Regions from separate parts of the Peribacillus sp. FSL K6-5616 genome, predicted to be linked through region 4. Evidence: riboswitches for the same ligand, from Rfam matches in the RefSeq annotation. Region 4 holds a riboswitch; each other region holds the start of a gene.
What was found. A riboswitch is a leader RNA that binds a small molecule or an ion and turns the genes downstream of it on or off. The one in region 4 is predicted to bind thiamine pyrophosphate.
Positions count from the first base shown of each region.

Region 1 (4,673 bases), 2.6 Mb from region 4:
CCTTTTATGGCCGACCGGCATATAAATCCACTGCCGAAATCAGTATTTATATTGATGATTATTTCCGGGGAAAAGGAATTGGACAAATTTCGATTCGAAAGGCAATTGAATTGAGTCCAAAATTAGGTGTTAAGACTTTATTGGGTTTCATTTTCGCCCATAATACACCAAGCCTTAAGCTTTTTTCCAAATTCGGGTTTGAAGAATGGGCACATTTACCTCAAGTTGCCGAGATGGATGGCATTGAGCGGGATTTGATCATTCTAGGTAAACGTGTCGATATTTAATATATATTTCTTTAGAGCTATTGCCTTGAGCAGTAGCTTTTTCAGATTAATAAAGGTCGAATTGCTAATTTAAAAATACCTATATGCTTCTTGAAGGGAAAAATATTCAGAATCTCTTTTACTTGCTAACGCATTCAATAGCGTATCCAATTCTTGACTGGCTTGTACAGTCAGCAGACTTGTTAAGCCGTAAATCGCTCCCAACTTTATCATTTCCTGTCTCTTCTCTTCTACTTTTTCTATAGTTACCTTACGGCTAGGCATCATAGTCACCTCCCATTTATTCAATATTTTTACACTTTCATCATAATGAAACCACTAGTTAAAATCAACTATTTTTCAAAATTAAATGTGTTATTTTATAGGCCAAATGTAACAAAACACCTATTTTGTTATTTAATTATGTATAATTTGTGTCGTTTTCTAATAAACGCAAAAAAAGCATCCACTAGTGTAGACTGCGAATGCTTACATCATATCCCTTATCCAAAAATCCAAATATTGTATTCCGTTTACTATGTCATCCATTCAGAAGGTGACTCGTTATTAGGTCTATTTATAACAATCTTATATTCATCTTCAAGTACTTTTAATGGGGCATCATAAAGGTGCCTTTCATCAGAGGTTTTGTATACTCCATTGGCCAATAGCTCTTCAATGAGTTTTGCCTTCCTCTGTTCAATCCTCTTAAATAATTCTGCCATGTAAATGGCTCCTTTCCCAGTCGTCCTAGTGCCTGCTTCTAGTTAGCTAAACTTTATCAACTTGTTTGATTTCACCAAATTATATATACCTTTTCTAGTATGTCACTAAACGTTATTTCCCAAAAATAAAAGCCCCTTCTAATTTAAGAAGAGGCTGACAGTGTCCGTACGGCTCTTCTTATCTTCCAAGCATATGCTTGTTGGATTTAGCACAGTTCCCTAAACGGGTCCGCTGCCGAGGTTTCTTAGGGCCAAGTCCCTCCACCTCTCTGGATAAGAATTCGATATATAATGATGTAGAAATGATTCTATCCTAATAATCTTCAAAAGTCAATTACCTGGTTCTCCCTTTTTTCCTGGACATAAAGTGATTCCTCTTTCAAATACGGGTTGCATTTTCTTGTCTTTCTGATATGATGTCAGTAATTACATACAATTCACACCACTAGGGGAGTCTTTTTTAAGACTGAGATGGAATTAGTTCCGGACCCTTTGAACCTGAACCGGCTCATACCGGCGGAGGGAAGTGGATGATATCGTCCATTTTACAGACTATATCCATCTACCCCGTTCCGTATTCAGGAACGGGGTTTTTTATTCAACAAAGGGAGCCATTCTATAGGAGGATGAACAATGGAGAATACAAAATTAGAAACATTCAGTGATAGACTGCATGCACGGGCAAAAGAGATTTGGAAAAGGAACCATTCACATCCCTTTGTCCAGGCAATTGGAAACGGTACACTTCCTGAAAAGAAATTTGCCTATTACCTGAAGCAGGACTATGTCTATCTCATGGATTATTCCAAGCTCTTTGCTTTAGGTGTCATCAAAGCCCATAACATCGAAACCATGGCAAAATTTGCGAGCATTTTAAATGAAACCCTTCAAGTGGAAATGGATATTCATCGGCATTATGCTTCCGAATTCGGGATCAGCTCCAAGGAATTGGAAAATACAGAACCTACTCCAACCACTCTAGCCTATACAGGTTACATGCTAAATGCAGCTCAGCATGGGACTTTGGCAGACTTGGTCGCCTGTCTCCTGCCCTGCGCTTGGGATTATTATGAAATCGGTTTGCTATTAAAAGAACAAAATGGAGCAGCACTGGAAAACAATCGCTACGCAGATTGGATAAGGTCCTATTCATCTCCTGAATTCGGGGAAGCACACAAGTGGCTGATCACTTTGTTGGAAGAATTGACGGAAGGCATGCCTGAAAAGGAACTTCTTAGATTAGAAAAGCACTTTTTGGTTACTTCCCGATATGAATATTTATTCTGGGACATGGTTCAAAATGAGCAGGATTGGCCTCTGTAGGTGGTTGACATGAGGATGAATCCTATCAAGAAACTGACATTGACTGCCATGATCATTGCTTTAACGACGCTGACCAGTTCATTTATTTTCATCCCTGCAGGATTTGCAAAAATCTTTCCTATTCAACATCTGGCAAATGTCCTGACGGCGGTTCTATTGGGGCCTGCATATGCTGTGACACAAGCTTTTTTAGTTTCCATCATTAGAAACATGTCTGGTACCGGTTCAATTTTCGCCTTTCCCGGCAGCATGATTGGTGCACTTTTGGCCGCCATCCTTTATCGAAAAACACAAAGCTTAAAATTCGCCTGTTTAGGGGAAGTGATCGGGACCGGCATTCTCGGTTCCCTGGCCTGTTATCCGCTTGCAACCCTCCTATTGGGAGAAAAAGCTGCTCTTTTTGGTTTTTTACCGGCTTTTATGTTCAGTTCATTCGCAGGGGCGATTTTAGCTTTCATATTACTTAAAATACTGCTAAAAAATAATTATATGAAGGGGTTTTTTTATGAAAACAGCATTAACGATCGCAGGCTCTGATTCAGGGGGCGGTGCTGGAATACAAGCGGATTTAAAAACATTTTCTGCACATGGTGTATTTGGAATGTCTGCCATCACAGCCGTAACCGCCCAAAACACAATGGAAGTCCGTTCTGTACAGCCCATTGAAACAGCTATCATATCGGATCAAATTGCAGCTATCTTTGAAGATATTCCTGTCGATGCAGTAAAAATAGGCATGCTTGGATCAAAAGAAATCGTGGAAACGGTCGCTTCATCCCTTAAAACCTTCATGCCTGCCATCGTTATCCTTGACCCTGTCATGATTTCCAAAAGCGGCCACCATTTGCTCGACGAAAAGGCCGTCTCTGCCTTAAAAATGGAATTGCTTCCGCTTGCAACTCTTGTAACACCCAATGTACCAGAAGCGGAAGTACTTACTGGCTTCGCGATTCGGACGAAACAAGATTTCTACAGGGCATGCATTTCGATACAAGAAATGGGTCCCAAAGCCGTTTTACTTAAAGGCGGCCATGCAGCAGGAAATCCAAATGATCTTTTTTATGATGGTACTGACTTCCACTGGATCAAGGGAGAGCGCATTCATACCAAAAACACTCATGGTACAGGCTGCACCCTATCATCCGCCATTACATCTAACCTGGCAAATGGACTGCCATTGCAAGTCTCGATCGAACAAGCCAAGACCTATATTTCCGAAGCGATACGCAATAGCTTTTCAATCGGTAAAGGTCATGGACCTGTCCATCATTTTCATTCATATTCAAAAAAAGAACGGAGTGACTTGTTATGAAGATTTCTTCAGCCGATTTATTTATGAAGGTAAGAGAAAGGAAACCACTCGTTCACCAAATCACAAACTTTGTTACGGTCAATGACTGTGCAAATGCCACCCTTGCCATCGGAGGTTCACCAGTAATGACATCGAGCCCAAGAGAAGTGGCGGATATGGTCAAATTAGCAAATGCATTGGTCCTGAATTTCGGTACGATCGATGATAAAGCCTTGGAAGCAATGGAGATTGCCGGTAAAACGGCAAATGCCCTGGACATCCCGGTCATTTTGGACCCGGTGGGAGTTGGTGCCACCTCCTATCGTACAGAGCAAGTCAAAGAGCTCCTAAGTAAGGTTACTTTCCAAATCATTCGCGGAAATGCGAGTGAAATCCTGTCAATGATGGGTGGGGATACCGTTACACGCGGGGTGGATTCGGGGGAACTTGCGATTAGCAATGCCGAGCTGGCTGCACAAGCGGCAAATGAATTGAATAGCATCATCGTGGTCAGCGGAGCTAAGGATGCGGTCAGCGATGGAAAACATACGTCCATCATCGATAACGGGAACCTCCTTTTAACTAATGTTACAGGTACCGGTTGCATGTCCACTGCTCTTATCGGAGCTTTTTCCGGAGTCACCGATGATTTCTATTCTGCCGCAATTGCCGGTATATCAACAATGAGCATATCAGGGGAACTGGCAGCCTCAACCCTTCAAAAGGATGAAGGAACAGGTACTTTCCGTGTGCGATTAATCGATGCCATATCAAGAATGGATAAGGAAATCTGGATGCATGAGGTGAAACTAAGTGAAAAAGCCGCAAATTGATTTAAGCCTGTATTTAGTTACGGAAGAGTCCATAGCAATAGAAGAATTGACCAAAATCATTGCAGAATCGGTTTCAGGAGGAGTCTCGATCGTACAACTTAGAGAGAAAAACAATTCCTCCCTCTCCTTTTATAAAAAAGCATCTGCATTAAAACAGTTATTGAATGAGCTTTCCATTCCCCTTATCATCAATGACCGGGTGGATATAGCACTTGCGGTTGGAGCGGACGGAATT
Region 1 is NZ_JBBOYT010000001.1:936,447-941,119, reverse strand. Features, by position in the region: gene MHB45_RS04520 (GNAT family N-acetyltransferase) at 1-287, shown strand, start outside; gene MHB45_RS04515 (aspartyl-phosphate phosphatase Spo0E family protein) at 357-551, opposite strand; gene MHB45_RS04510 (Fur-regulated basic protein FbpA) at 803-991, opposite strand; SAM riboswitch class I at 1,167-1,271, opposite strand; TPP riboswitch at 1,429-1,533, shown strand; gene tenA (thiaminase II) at 1,625-2,314, shown strand; gene thiW (energy coupling factor transporter S component ThiW) at 2,330-2,851, shown strand; gene thiD (bifunctional hydroxymethylpyrimidine kinase/phosphomethylpyrimidine kinase) at 2,820-3,626, shown strand; gene thiM (hydroxyethylthiazole kinase) at 3,623-4,438, shown strand; gene thiE (thiamine phosphate synthase) at 4,419-4,673, shown strand, end outside.
Region 1: it holds a riboswitch for thiamine pyrophosphate, as region 4 does, so the genes downstream of both, tenA (thiaminase II) here and MHB45_RS16825 (ABC transporter substrate-binding protein) in region 4, are expected to answer to the same signal.

Region 2 (4,673 bases), 1.7 Mb from region 4:
GCATATTTCGGTTTAAGCCTAACTTGCTGCATTAACGAATAAAACAAGTTCACTGGTCTCGTCGTTAAGGAAAAAGTTAAACCAAGGACCGCAAAAAACAAAGCTCGAAAGCCTACGAGTAATCCCCTCATGAAACTTTCTTCCGTAATCGATATGAGTCCCCACTCAAACCAAAGCTTTTCACCTTGCCCGAATAATATCATGGCAGAAGAGGTGGATATAAAAATGAAACAAAAGGGAATCGACAAAAGCAGGATGCGTTTTATCGAATGCCCGGTAAAAAACAAAAATAAAAGTAATACGCCAATGGTGATATTCATCATATAATTCAGGTCGTGAATGAATAACGCCACGATGCATAACACAATCAGCACACCAAGTTTAAGGCTTGGATTAATTCCATAGAGCCATGTTTCTGCGTTTGAAACATTCATCTACATGACACTCCTTTTAACTTTGGTCTCAACAAATCCGGCTTGCGCGATGTTTTCATCACTTATTACGTTTCCGTCCTTAACCGTCCAGATCCTGGTTGCAAAGTTTTTTGAAATATGATCGTCATGAGTTACCATGATCACTGTTATTCCACGTCTTCGATATTCCTCAAACCATTCCAGTAATGCAAAGGTATTTTTCGAATCTTGACCAAAGGTCGGCTCATCCAGGAGAATGATTTTTTTGTCTATTACGATTGAGGCTGCTACGCTTAATCGACGCTTTTGCCCCATTGATAATTGAAATGGATGTTTATCCCGATGTGCCTCAAGACGGAAAACTTTAAGCAATGAGCGGACTCTCTCATCTATTTCTTGTTGCGGCCTTCTATCAATACGCAATGAATAAGCAATCTCTTCATATACAGTATTTGCAACGAACTGAAACTCAGGATTTTGAAAGACAAACGTCATATGATCCGTTGGTTTTTTCACCACTTTAATGGGGTTCCCCACTAATTCATACGTACCTTTCGTTTTTATGAATTGCATCAATGCATGCAAAAGTGTACTCTTGCCCGCGCCATTTTCTCCCCTGATCACAATCCATTCTCCTGAATGGACCTTCAGCTCTTCAACGTGTATTTTTTCCTCTTTATTCCGAAAACCGCTAAATCCTTGCACATCCAGAAGGGGTAAACCATCTGTAAAATGGTATTCCCTAGTGGGTGCATTACTCTGTATATATTCATCCCAAACACCAGGGAACCAAATTCCATGTTCTCTCATTTCATTTTTATATAGGGAAAGAATTGTGTCTCTTGGACCATCAGCTATGATTTGACCGTCATCGTTTAAAAGCACGATTCGTTCGATGAATTCTAAAACATGGTCAATTTTATGTTCGACGATAATAACCGTTTTGTCTTTTCCGACTTCCTTCAACAAGTCCCAGATTTCTTTCGTTCCTTCTGGATCAAGCATGGCGGTCGGTTCATCTAAAAATATAACTTCTGGTTCAAGGGCCAATACTGAAGCGATTGCCAGACGCTGTTTCATCCCGCCTGATAATGTGTCAATACTTGTATGGTCCAGGTTCAATCCTACTTTACGGAAATGATTTTGAATCTTCTCTTTCATTTCTTCTTTAGGGACGGAAAGATTCTCTAGGACAAAGGCAATTTCCTCATCGGCAAATGGCATGCAAAACTGGCTATCAGGGTCTTGAAAAACATACCCCCATGAAGAAGGGCATTTCAATTTCTCCGCTTTCATCGGGACTTCGATGGAATTCGGAATCAATCCGCTTAACACTTGCAACAGAGTGGACTTACCACATCCAGATGGTCCCAACAATAACACTTTTTCTCCCTGATCAAATGATAGTGATAGGTCCTTGAATATCAAAGATTCATCACCGGGAAATTTCATTCTTAACTTTTCAACAGAAACGATTGGTTCCATGGCCCTCAACCTCTTCTTTTAATCAAGTTCTGCATAATCTTTATTGGAAACCGGACGCACAAGATTAGTTACCCCTGTTGCTTCCAGGACTTTAACTAGATAATAAGCGGTCACACCTGCAAAGAATATGGAACCCACAAACCTCGCTATCATGAATAACGATAGATTCCAAGTAGAAAGCGCACCTATTTCCCCGTATGCAAAATCCATGATAACTGATGCCAGGCAGGAAGCCATCGCAGCTAAAACGGCCACCGGCATATTGAATTTTTTATATTTGAACCCCATGAACACCAGTTCCGCGAACAAACCTTGGACCACCCCATATAACAGTACAGTCAGCCCCCATGGGGAACCTAGAAAGAATTCCCCTGAAGCTGCAGCTATCTCCGCCAAAAGTGCCACACCCGGCTTCCGTAAAATGAAAAAGGCGACAGGGCCAGCTATAAACCACATTCCATAAATAAGTTGATCCAGATGTAATCCTAATGGTTTAACGGAATAATAAATCGAACCCCAAAGGATATAAACGATTCCAAATGCTACCGCAATCACGATCGTGACTAATATATCCGTTAATTTCAATCCTTTTTTCATTGTTTCATTCTCCTTTTATACTTCTAATGTTTCCTTATGAACGGGCCATGTCTCTAAACGATAAGCCATTTCCCAAAATGAGTATTCATATTGGCTGCTGAGAATAAAATGCTCTTTCATTCTCGCCTTATCTTCTTCAGTTACTTTTTCAGCAATCTCATCCAGCCTCGCAATTTGTTCTTCCACCAAAGTGCGGAACCACTCTCCTCCGTAAGCCGCTATCCATTCTTGATAAATCGGCTCTTCGGGCATGCACCCTTGCAGCTTTTCACCTATCTCATAATACAGCCAGTAACACGGCAAGATAGCTGCAATAACATCTCCTAAATGTCCCGAATAAGCCGCACGATACATATGGGAAGTATAAGCATAGGCAGTCGGGGCAGGCTTGAAATCTTCCCGTTCTTCTTTTGTGATGCCTAATCTCTCGGAAAAATTCTCATGAAGCTTCAACTCCGCTTCATATGTTCCTTGTGCATGGCCGGCAAGCCTGCTTGTTGTATGTAAATCTGTAGCTTTGACTGCCCCTAAGGCTTGAACTCTAGCAAAATGAGATAAATAATAGGCATCTTGCATGACATAAAAACGGAAACACTCCAATGGCAATGTGCCATCTCCTATTCCTGCTACAAACGGATGATTAAAACTAGCTTCCCAAATGTGATCAACTTCCTTACGGATTTCCTCTGAAAACTTCATGTCCATTACCTCCAAATTGTATTTTTTCATTGAACGAAACAGAAAAAAACACTTATCACCCCTTTTTTTGCAAACAAAAAACCACTTTCTTAAACGTAAAGAAAGTGGTTGTACAAGAAATAATACAGAAATGTATAGTTCCAGACCCCACTTCCCTACGCTGGTATAAACCAGATCAGGTTCTAAGGGTCTTAAAGTCATACTTCAATCTCAGCTTTTGTGGGTAAAAAATCAACTTTTACCTATAAAGCACCCCTAGTGGTACAAATTGTATATTAAAATTCATTTGCCTTTATATTAACACGATAAATCCAATTGTCAAACGTATTAGAAAAGTTTTCTTGATTTAGGGTTACTAAACTTTCAATCTTCCATACCCACTTAACCACGATCTATTAAACCATTGTTAATCCACCATTTACGGAAAGAGTTTGCCCCGTAATATACCCTGCCTCTTCCGAAACGAAATAGGCAACAGCACTGGCAATGTCCTCTGGTTGTGCTAGCCGTCGGAATGGAATCGCTTTTTCCAAGGCGCCTGCTATACCTTCGTTATATGAGCCTATTTCTTGAAATAGGGGCGTATCAGCAGGACCTGGCGCAATACAATTGATGTTGAGTTTATGACGTGCCATTTCTCTTGCTATCGTTTTTGTAAAGGCAATAACCCCTCCCTTAGCAGCCGAATAAACTGCTTCTCCACTTGATCCGACTCTTGCTGCATCGGATGCAATATTTACTACCTTACCGTATCCATTTTCAATCATGAGAGGTAAAATTTCCTTGCTAGTATGGATCTGCCCAAGTAAATTAATATCGATAATCCTTTTCCATGTGCTGGGATCACTTTTTAAAAAAGGTTCCACCTTATCCCAGCCTGCATTATTAACCAATATATCTATTCTATGATAATAGTTCACTGATTCTTCGACGGCTTTTTTTACACTTTCTAATTTCGTTACATCACAATGGACCGCTCTGGCTTCAAAACCCGACTTTTCGATTAAAGAAACCGTTTCCTCTGCATTTTTAAGATTAATATCAGCCACGATGACGTTAATATTGCGAGAAGCCAATTTTTTTGAAATTTCTCTGCCAATTCCGCTTCCAGCACCTGTGATAAATGCCATTCTTTTTGTCATCATATTCCCCTCCACTTTCACTATTTAGTCAATATGGATTTATTTAAGCTGCCTATATATTGTCGGTTATCCTTTCATTAATCATTTCCCGGAGCCGGAATTTCTGAATTTTCCCGCTTGCCGTACGAGGAAAGTCATCCATTATTTCAATAAATTCAGGCCAATATTGTTTTGCCAATCCCTTTCCCAGGAGAAATTCCTGCATTGAATCCATCGTGATCGGGCTCTTTCCCGTTTTCATACTGATACATGCACATGCTTTTTCCTGAAGACGGGAATCTGGAACCGCAATAACCTGAGCACTAGAAATATCCGGGTGTTCATACAATACATTTTC
Region 2 is NZ_JBBOYT010000001.1:1,794,836-1,799,508, reverse strand. Features, by position in the region: gene MHB45_RS08575 (energy-coupling factor transporter transmembrane component T family protein) at 1-434, opposite strand, end outside; gene MHB45_RS08570 (ABC transporter ATP-binding protein) at 435-1,898, opposite strand; gene MHB45_RS08565 (ECF transporter S component) at 1,917-2,495, opposite strand; gene tenA (thiaminase II) at 2,511-3,194, opposite strand; TPP riboswitch at 3,330-3,461, opposite strand; gene MHB45_RS08555 (SDR family NAD(P)-dependent oxidoreductase) at 3,590-4,336, opposite strand; gene MHB45_RS08550 (AMP-binding protein) at 4,389-4,673, opposite strand, start outside.
Region 2: it holds a riboswitch for thiamine pyrophosphate, as region 4 does, so the genes downstream of both, tenA (thiaminase II) here and MHB45_RS16825 (ABC transporter substrate-binding protein) in region 4, are expected to answer to the same signal.

Region 3 (4,673 bases), 3.1 Mb from region 4:
AATTCAGGAAAAGATGTACGGTAACAGAACTCCAATTCATAGATTAAACGAAAGGAGAAGGCGATATGCTTTCTCTTTTTTACATATGGCCATGATATTTTTCCTTATGATAATTAAATGCTTGCAGTGACACAATCTGTGAGAACCTTTAACCATGCACAAGGGGAGCTCAGTAGGCTTTTAATGGTTTCAACTTGCATTTATTATATAGCTTTACATAGGTTAATATATTGTTAAGGGCTTTTATAAGAAATAGAAACGAATATTTTAAAAGATAAAAAGGAGAATATATGAAAATTGGTTTGGTACGGCATTTTAAGGTGGCACATGAATTTCCTACTGGGAAATCTGTGACGGCGGATGATATGAAGCAATGGTTTGTGGACTATGATGCAGCGGATATTATTTATGGAACGACTTTATTTGGCGTGGAGGAATGGCAGGAATGTTATTGCAGTGATATGTCGAGAGCCGTCAAGACAGCGGAACACATCTTTCCAGGCACGGTTCATCGGATGGAGGAGCTGCGGGAAATACCTTCTCCCCCTTTGAGAGGAAGGGTTAAGCTGCCGTTCATCCTTTGGGCCATCTGGATTCGCTGCTGCTCGGTGATCAACAAGCAGACAAGGGCGGAAATTAAGATTGCAGAGCAAAGGATCAATAATGTATTGGATGAAGTCTTTGCAAAGGGGGAAAGGAATGTTCTGATCGTGAGTCATGCCGCCCTCATGGTATATATGAGGAAAGAGCTGATCCGACGGGGGTTCACCGGTCCAAAGTTCAAGATTGCCAGTAATGGAAAATTGTATGTATTTGAAAGCGGAAAAGGGAAATGAATATATGGTTCCCCACCGGAAAAGGTAAGCCATTTTGCGAAGAAAGAGGCATGTATTTTCCGAATAGTTATTCTTTTTTTATTGGTTGTGGTTTATTATTGTAATAGTGTAATTTTTACGAATTCAATATTGGGGAAAGAGGGGTGGACATTTTGCTGAAGGCAGTTTTTTTTGATTTAGATGATACATTACTATGGGATCAGAAAAGTGTAAAAGAGGCTTTTGTGGCCACATGCGAAGTTGCCAAGGAGAAATATGGTCTGAATGTCGACGAGTTTGAAGAAGCGGTGCGGAAGGAAGCGCGTGATCTTTATTCTTCTTACGATACATATGCATTCACTCAAATGATCGGAATCAACCCATTTGAGGGACTATGGGGGAATTTTCAGGATGATCATGATGAATTCCGGAAGATGGCCGGGATCGCACCGGCTTATCGGAAAGAAGCGTGGACGAGGGGCTTGAAGGCATTAGGGATCGATGACCCGGAATTTGGGCTTGAACTGGCAGAACGTTTCCCGGCCGAAAGACGCAAAAAGCCATTTATCTATGAAGAAACATTCCGTGTTCTGGATGAATTAAAAGGGAAGTACAACTTGCTATTGCTAACGAACGGATCTCCTGAACTGCAAAATACCAAACTTGAAATAACGCCTGAACTGGTTCCTTATTTCGACCAAATCGTGATTTCAGGCGCATTTGGTCGAGGTAAACCGGATGCCTCCATTTTTGAGCATGCTTTGCAAATCATGGAGCTGGATAAGGATGAAGTATTGATGGTCGGCGATAATTTAATGACCGATATCCTTGGAGCATCACGGGTAGGTATAAAGTCGGTTTGGATAAATCGCCATGATAAGAAACGGAATGAAGTGCTTCCAACCTATGAAATCAAGCATTTAGAGGAGCTTTTCCCTATCCTTGAGAGCCTGGGGAATTAATTGGCGGTCCTCCTCCAAATAACAAATTTTGGAGAGTTGCAATGAAAATATTAGGTCTTTCAAATTATTTACAGAATGAAAAGGGTGAGATATAGTTACCCTGTAATCAATTAAATTATTCAGACTAGGGGTGTCCAATAAAAGTTGGGCTGAGAGAGAAGCGCTTAAGCTTCTTAACCCTCAGGACCTGATCTGGTTCATACCAGCGTGGGGAAGTTAGAATCTACTAAACGATGACCTTTCAATTGGTCATTTCTGTAGTCATACTAACGTTAGCCGGGTCTTTAATATGAGACCTGGCTTTTTCGTGCGAAGTGGATTGGATTTTGTCCTTTTTAAATGAACTTAAAAAGGAGAAATGAAATCATGAAGAGTAATTCAGTAAATGACATGAACGTTTCAATTATGTCCAGTTTTGCCGGGAGTAAAAAAGTGTATGTTGAGGGATCTAGACCCGATATTAAAGTACCTATGCGTGAAATTGAGCTAAGTCCGACGACAGGGGCATTCGGTGAAGAGGAGAATCCGCCTTTACGTGTATATGATACAAGCGGCTTCTATACGGATTCAGAATATCCGATTGATATTCATAAAGGCCTTGCCCCGATCAGACGCAGCTGGGTTCTGGAACGGGAAGATGTTGAAGAGTATGAAGGGCGTGAAATAAAGCCCGAAGATAACGGATATAGAAAAGTGGAGTCACAATCCAATGCCGAAGTTTTTCCGGGATTGAAAAGAAAACCATTGCGTGCGGTGAAAGGAAAAAACGTAACCCAGCTCCATTATGCCCGCAAAGGGATCATTACTCCAGAAATGGAGTTCATTTCGATCAGGGAAAATGTAGCCCCTGAGTTTGTAAGGGAAGAGGTAGCTAGCGGGCGGGCAATCATTCCGGCAAATATTAACCATCCTGAAAGTGAGCCCATGATCATCGGACGTAATTTTCACGTGAAGATAAATGCGAATATAGGAAATTCAGCTGTCAGTTCATCGATTGAAGCTGAAGTGGAGAAAATGACTTGGGCCACACGATGGGGTGCAGACAACATAATGGATCTTTCCACAGGAAAGAATATTCACACGACGCGGGAATGGATTATCAGGAATTCACCTGTGCCGGTTGGGACGGTTCCGATATATCAAGCATTGGAAAAAGTGAATGGGGTCGCGGAAGATTTAAATTGGGAAGTTTTCCGGGATACATTAATCGAGCAGGCTGAGCAAGGTGTCGATTACTTCACCATACACGCTGGTGTACTTTTGCGATACATCCCCATGACAGCAAAGCGAGTTACGGGTATTGTTTCCCGGGGAGGCTCCATCATGGCACAATGGTGCTTGGCCCACCACCAGGAAAGTTTTCTCTATACACACTTTGAAGAGATTTGTGAAATCATGAAGACGTATGATGTTTCTTTCTCATTAGGTGACGGTCTCCGTCCGGGATCCATTGCAGATGCAAACGATGAGGCACAATTTGCGGAATTGGAAACACTTGGGGAATTGACGAAGATTGCTTGGAAGCACGACGTTCAAGTCATGGTGGAGGGACCCGGTCACGTACCGATGCATTTGATTAAAGAAAATATGGATAAGCAGCTGGAAGTCTGTCAAGAAGCACCATTCTATACCCTGGGACCATTGACGACGGATATAGCTCCTGGATACGACCATATCACTTCTGCGATTGGTGCTGCCATGATTGGATGGTTTGGAACGGCCATGCTTTGCTATGTGACACCGAAAGAGCATTTGGGACTGCCGAATAAAGAGGATGTTCGGGTAGGGGTCATTACTTATAAAATTGCAGCACACGCAGCTGATCTTGCAAAAGGCCATCCGCAGGCAAGAAAACGGGATGATGCCCTTTCGAAGGCTAGATTCGAATTCCGTTGGAGAGATCAATTCAATCTTTCCCTTGATCCTGAAAGGGCGGTTGAATATCACGATGAAACTCTTCCGGCAGAAGGGGCCAAAACAGCCCATTTCTGTTCAATGTGCGGACCGAAATTCTGCAGCATGAGAATCTCTCAGGACATCCGTGATTTGGCGAAGAAAAAGGGTCTGGGTTTTGAGTCGGTAATCGATGAAGGGCTTAAAGAAAAAGCGAATGAATTTAGGAAAACGGATGGGGAAATCTATCAATGATTCCAACGAGAGGGAGAATTCGATGAATCGGGTAATCCAGATAAAAGTTGAAATGAAACAGTTGGAAACTCAATTGGAGCAGCTGAAAAGGGAGCTGAACATTTTTCGGGAGAATTGTAACCATGAATTTGTGAAAAATGATTATAGTCAACAATGTACAAAGTGCCACTTGATCGAAAGTCTGCAATGGTAATGATTCCATAATCGTCCTTATGGAATGACTCCCTTAATCATGTTGGACATTCAGTCACAAAACATGATTAAGGGGCTCTTTCATTACTATTTACATACTTGTTTTATTAATATGAAGAGGAGGAGGGACAAGCCATCCTTTTTCCTTATTCAATCTAAGGAAGTCAGCACCCAATGCAGCTTTGTTGGTATGGAATTGCGCAAACATCTGTGCAATATCCTCGCGGATGCATTGACCCATCATTTGGCTGCAAGCAACTAATCCTGCATTAATATCGATTGATACTGAAGCGGAGATTTCAGGATCTTGAAGACGTGCCCCGACGGGAATATCCTCCAAATTAGCTTTAGGCCTTTCAGGTGGTGAGGGAGGCAGTCCTACGTTATTTTCTTTTAATAACGATTCAAGTTGGTCATGTTCCTGTTTTCCTTGATTGATCACTTCAACAAGCAATTTATGCAGGTCCTTGTCGCCAGTATGATTAAGCATGGTTTGATGACAGGCAATCAACCCTTTTGTAGTGGTTAGAAATGCCCATGTTCCAAATACCTCTCC
Region 3 is NZ_JBBOYT010000001.1:358,777-363,449, forward strand. Features, by position in the region: gene MHB45_RS01735 (hypothetical protein) at 1-47, shown strand, start outside; gene MHB45_RS01740 (histidine phosphatase family protein) at 291-836, shown strand; gene MHB45_RS01745 (HAD family hydrolase) at 989-1,777, shown strand; TPP riboswitch at 1,894-2,008, shown strand; gene thiC (phosphomethylpyrimidine synthase ThiC) at 2,144-3,925, shown strand; gene MHB45_RS01755 (hypothetical protein) at 3,948-4,118, shown strand; gene MHB45_RS01760 (DUF3231 family protein) at 4,209-4,673, opposite strand, start outside.
Region 3: it holds a riboswitch for thiamine pyrophosphate, as region 4 does, so the genes downstream of both, thiC (phosphomethylpyrimidine synthase ThiC) here and MHB45_RS16825 (ABC transporter substrate-binding protein) in region 4, are expected to answer to the same signal.

Region 4 (4,673 bases):
CAGGCCGGAGAAAATGAACGGGATCGAGTGAGGAAGTTCCAGCTTCCAAAATAACTGGTTTTTTCCCGCTCCCATCATCTTGAAATAATGCTTAAGCTCGTATGGTGTCTGGCGAAAACCGTCCAATGATGCAACCGCAACCGGAAAAAAACATACAAGTGAAATCACGATTAACTTAGGCAGCATGCCAAAGCCAAACCAGATCACCAAAAGCGGCGCCAAAACAATGATGGGTATATTTTGTGATAGTATGAGCAGAGGATAAACCGCGTCCTTCACACCTGGAAATAGGTGTAGGATTGCCGCGATCAATAAGCCGATGCAACTTCCAATAAAAAATCCCGACAACGCAAGCTCGGTTGTGGATATAAGGTGTCCGTAAAGATTGCGGGACGACTCAATTCCTTCAATGAAAATGGCCGATGGAGCGGGAAGCAGCCATTCTTCAACTTTCAATAAGACTGTCACTGACTCCCATACTATCAGCAACAATAATAAAAGAAAGAAGGGAGCCCCCTTCTTCCAAATTCCCCTTCCGATCATGCCCGATATTTCTCCGTTAACGTATCCATCGTAATCCCGCTTGGCTGATATAATATTTTCACTTGTGAAATGACATTCGGCGATCCTATTTCAATCATTCTTACATTCATTTTTTCTATCACGGCAAAAAGCTCGGAAAGTTCCCCCTCCATTGTCGTTTCTAGCGGGTGAACCTCATACTTGACACCTGATTCTTCAATGATCTTGATTGCTTCATCGACCATAGGGATGACATTTTCCCCTTTAGGAATAATTTGTATACTAATTAATGAATTGGCCATTGTATCTCCTCCTAGTTTGGTAAAAATTCATTGGTAAATGCCTTTTCAGGATCGAAATCACCTTCAAGAAGCTTATTTTCAGTCATCCACTCACTGTAATTCTTCCAAATTTCAAGCTTTTGTTCACCCCATCGCGGAGCATCATCCTGATACTTGTCTGCAAGCCACTCCTGGCTTCTCTTCACCAGTTTTGGATCAAGATCCGGTGCAGACTCGATTAACATATCCGCTGCATCATCAGGATTCTTAATCGCAAACTGGTACCCTTTCGAAGCTGCATGAACGAATGCTTTAACAGTCTCGAAATCTTCTTTTATCATCTTTTCATTTGTAGTCAAAACAGGCGTATAGTAATCAAGCTTATCAGAGTATTCGGTTAAGTACACCATATTAAGCTTTTCATTCCGCAGCTCGGCCTCAATGCCTGTCCAACCATAATAAATCCAGGCAAAATCTATATCCCTTTTAACCGAAGTGAAAAAATCCATGTCCCCTGTATTGACTATGTCCACTTCATTTACATCCGCATTTTCCTTTTTCATGAGTGAATCAATAATGGCCTTTTCAACCGGAGATCCCCAGCCGCCATAAGTCTTCCCTTCAAAATCCTTGGGAGTCGTAATGTCCTTTTCCTCTGGGGAAGCGAATCCCGAGGTATTATGCTGGATGACGGCAGCTACCGAAACAATCGGTACGCCCTGCACGCGGGCCTGTGTTATGCCCTCCTGGTAACTCACGCCAAATTCAGATTTCCCTGAAGCGACAAGCTTATCAGCACCAGCTTCACCTGGCATGATAATTTCCACATCAAGACCTTGTTCTTTAAAATAACCTTTTTCCTTGGCTACATACAATCCTGTATGGTTTGTATTCGGTGTCCAATCGAGCACGACCAATACCTTTTTTAATTCTTCATTTTTAGATGCTTCTTCTTTTTCATTGGTTCCGCCTGCTCCGCATCCAGCTAAAAGGAAGAACGAAGTTAACAGTGGTAAGAATTTATTCAAGTCATTATCCTCCTACACATTCTCATTCTATAAGATCCATATGCCGGAACCATATTAGGGGGCTATTCAAATACTGGATAAAAAAACAAAAAACGCCCGAAGATGAATTCGGACGTTAACATACAAAACAGAAAATCAGTCATAATATGTTCCCTCCGCTGGCATCACCCAGATCAGGTTCAAAGAGTCAGCATCTAATGGATGCAATCTCAGCCAGCAGTACTGGCCCCCCTACATTTCTCGCACATATGAACTTTTCTCTCTCATTATATCAATTCATAGGGAAAAAGGAATACTAATTTGCTTCTACTCTCTAATTTGAAAGGTATTCCTTGCACTTCAGGATATCTTGCAAAACATCTTTTGGAACGAAAATCATTGAAAGCAAAATAGTTCTGCCTCTTTCCGTTCCAATCATTCCTGGCTGCAACGGTGGCGGACACGTTCCAAATAGTCATTTCTTTGCAAGCATTCATATAATGAGCATTACGTGTAGACATTTTTGTTTACTGGTTTTATTAAACCCTTAATTTCATAAGCAAAAGGTGGATATGTCATGATAAAGATTAATCACAAATGGTTAGATGTCAGTCAAATCCAACCAGGTGCAGCCTCTGCCAGATCGCTTGAAACTCTTCAATGCTTGGCGGAAGATTCTAACGTTTTTGAATACCGGAACTTTGGGGATTTTAATTTCGAGATACAGCTGAGGAACCGGGTCATAGAGGCAGCTATTGCGTTGGATAAAAGCGGGCCGGAATTTTCCACACTTGAGGAGTCTCAATCCAATCAGCGTTATTGGCACCTTTCAAAGGATGGCACCTTCACCCTTCAGCCAGGGATTCTCCCTCATGATGCGCTCGTTGACATTTTCATGAATGGGGGGCTTTATGCCTTCGAATGCGGGACAGCAATAGTCGTCACTTTTTTAAAGGCGATTTTGGATTTAATCGGCCCCAGGAATTTCGACTATCTTTTTTCAGACCTATTTTTATATGACTGGCGCCCTCCAAGGAATATGGCTCTCAACGTTCACCAGGGAAGGGACTATTTACCAGGTGATTGCGTTTACTTCAAAAACCCTGATCACGACTTGGCAACCCCTGAATGGCAAGGTGAAAATGCCCTATTATTAGGGAATAACCTCTTTTATGGCCACGGGATCGGGATTACCACTGCACAGGGAATCATCGATGAATTAAATAGCAATAGAAAGCCGTACGCCACCATATCAGCATTCCTGACAACACATATCATTTTCCTGGATAGTTCCTTCTATAGACAATTCCAACTGAATTCCCCCCGTGCCAATCCCGATAACAATCCTGCCTGCCTTTCCAATTGTATTGTTTCTGAAATAGGTTCGAAGATATACCTTTCATGACCCTGGCATTTCGCCTATGCCATAAAACCGTTTTATTGAGTAACGACATAAAAAAAAATGCTTGGGCAGAAATCTCCCCAAGCATTTTTTTCTTTTCACGCACCAATATTCCCTTTGCCTTTGAACCTGCGGGCACTTGCCTGCCCCCATTTCGTTATGGATAGTGTATAAACAGCCAAAGCTGACCATATGAACAAAAAGGCTAAAAGATGTGCTTTGGTGAAACTTTCATGATAGACGAATACCCCGATCAATAAAGATAAGGTCGGAGCGATATACTGAAAAATGCCAAGCATCGATAACGGGATCTTCTCCGCCCCTTTTGCAAAATATAAAAGAGGCAATGCCGTGGCAATCCCGCCGCCCACCAACAGCAAGCTTGTGCTTCCGTCTGTAAAGAATTGCATTTCCGACCTGTTCATCAAGTAAATCAGGTAACCTAGGGCCAGAGGCGTTACCATCATCGTTTCAAGCGTCAGCCCGATTGCCGATTCGGCCTTGATCATTTTTTTTGCCAGACCGTATAATCCAAAGGTCATGGCCAAAACAAGAGAGATCCACGGGATCGTGCCGAAATGAATGCCAAGGATCAAGACTCCGATTCCTGCAAGCAGGAATGAAATGATTTGGGCCCCGCTCAATTTTTCTTTTAAGACTATCACTCCCAATAGTACACTGACGAGCGGATTGATATAATATCCAAGGCTCGTGTCGAGGATCCGTCCTGAGTTAACGGCCCATATGAACACTCCCCAATTAGCTGTAACAAGCAGTGACGCCGTTAGCAATGCCGTAAAGAGTTTCGGATTTCCCATTATGTTTTTGACATAATCAAGAAACGCCTGCCATTTTTTCATGAACATCAATAAAACCAGCATGAACACGAAAGACCATAATACCCTCTGAGCTAAAATTTCTATTGCACCGACTCCCTGAAGGAACTTCCAGTAAACCGGCACAACTCCCCACATCATGTAAGAAAGGGCTGCATAAATCGCCCCTTCTTTTTGTTGATCCACTTTCATAACAAGCCTTCTTTCCATTTACATTCCTTTATCTAATTCCATCTAACAATTTTGTATTTCCATTTCTTTTTTTGCAACTGTTAATTTTTATCATACATGATTTTGTCATCGATGACCGTCATGACCGCCTTAGCTTTCAGGAGATCATCCGGTGCAACAGCAAAGACATCCAGATTAAACACGGTAAAATCGGCATCGTACCCTTTATTGATCACACCGCGGCGTTTTTCCTGGCCGATTGCTGCAGCACTCCCTTTGGTATACAATGCGAAAGCCTCGAAAACGGAAAGCCTTTCAGACAAACCATATACGGTACGGTCCTCACTGTTGATTTTCATCCTTGTGACAGCTGCATGAATGCCCAAAATCGGATTTAATGGTTCAATGGGTGCATCCGATCCTCCCGCACAAATGATGCCCAAATTCAAATAGG
Region 4 is NZ_JBBOYT010000001.1:3,506,557-3,511,229, forward strand. Features, by position in the region: gene MHB45_RS16815 (ABC transporter permease) at 1-543, opposite strand, end outside; gene MHB45_RS16820 (thiamine-binding protein) at 540-824, opposite strand; gene MHB45_RS16825 (ABC transporter substrate-binding protein) at 836-1,831, opposite strand; TPP riboswitch at 1,965-2,074, opposite strand; gene MHB45_RS16830 (protein-glutamine gamma-glutamyltransferase) at 2,388-3,215, shown strand; gene rarD (EamA family transporter RarD) at 3,311-4,240, opposite strand; gene MHB45_RS16840 (amidohydrolase) at 4,321-4,673, opposite strand, start outside.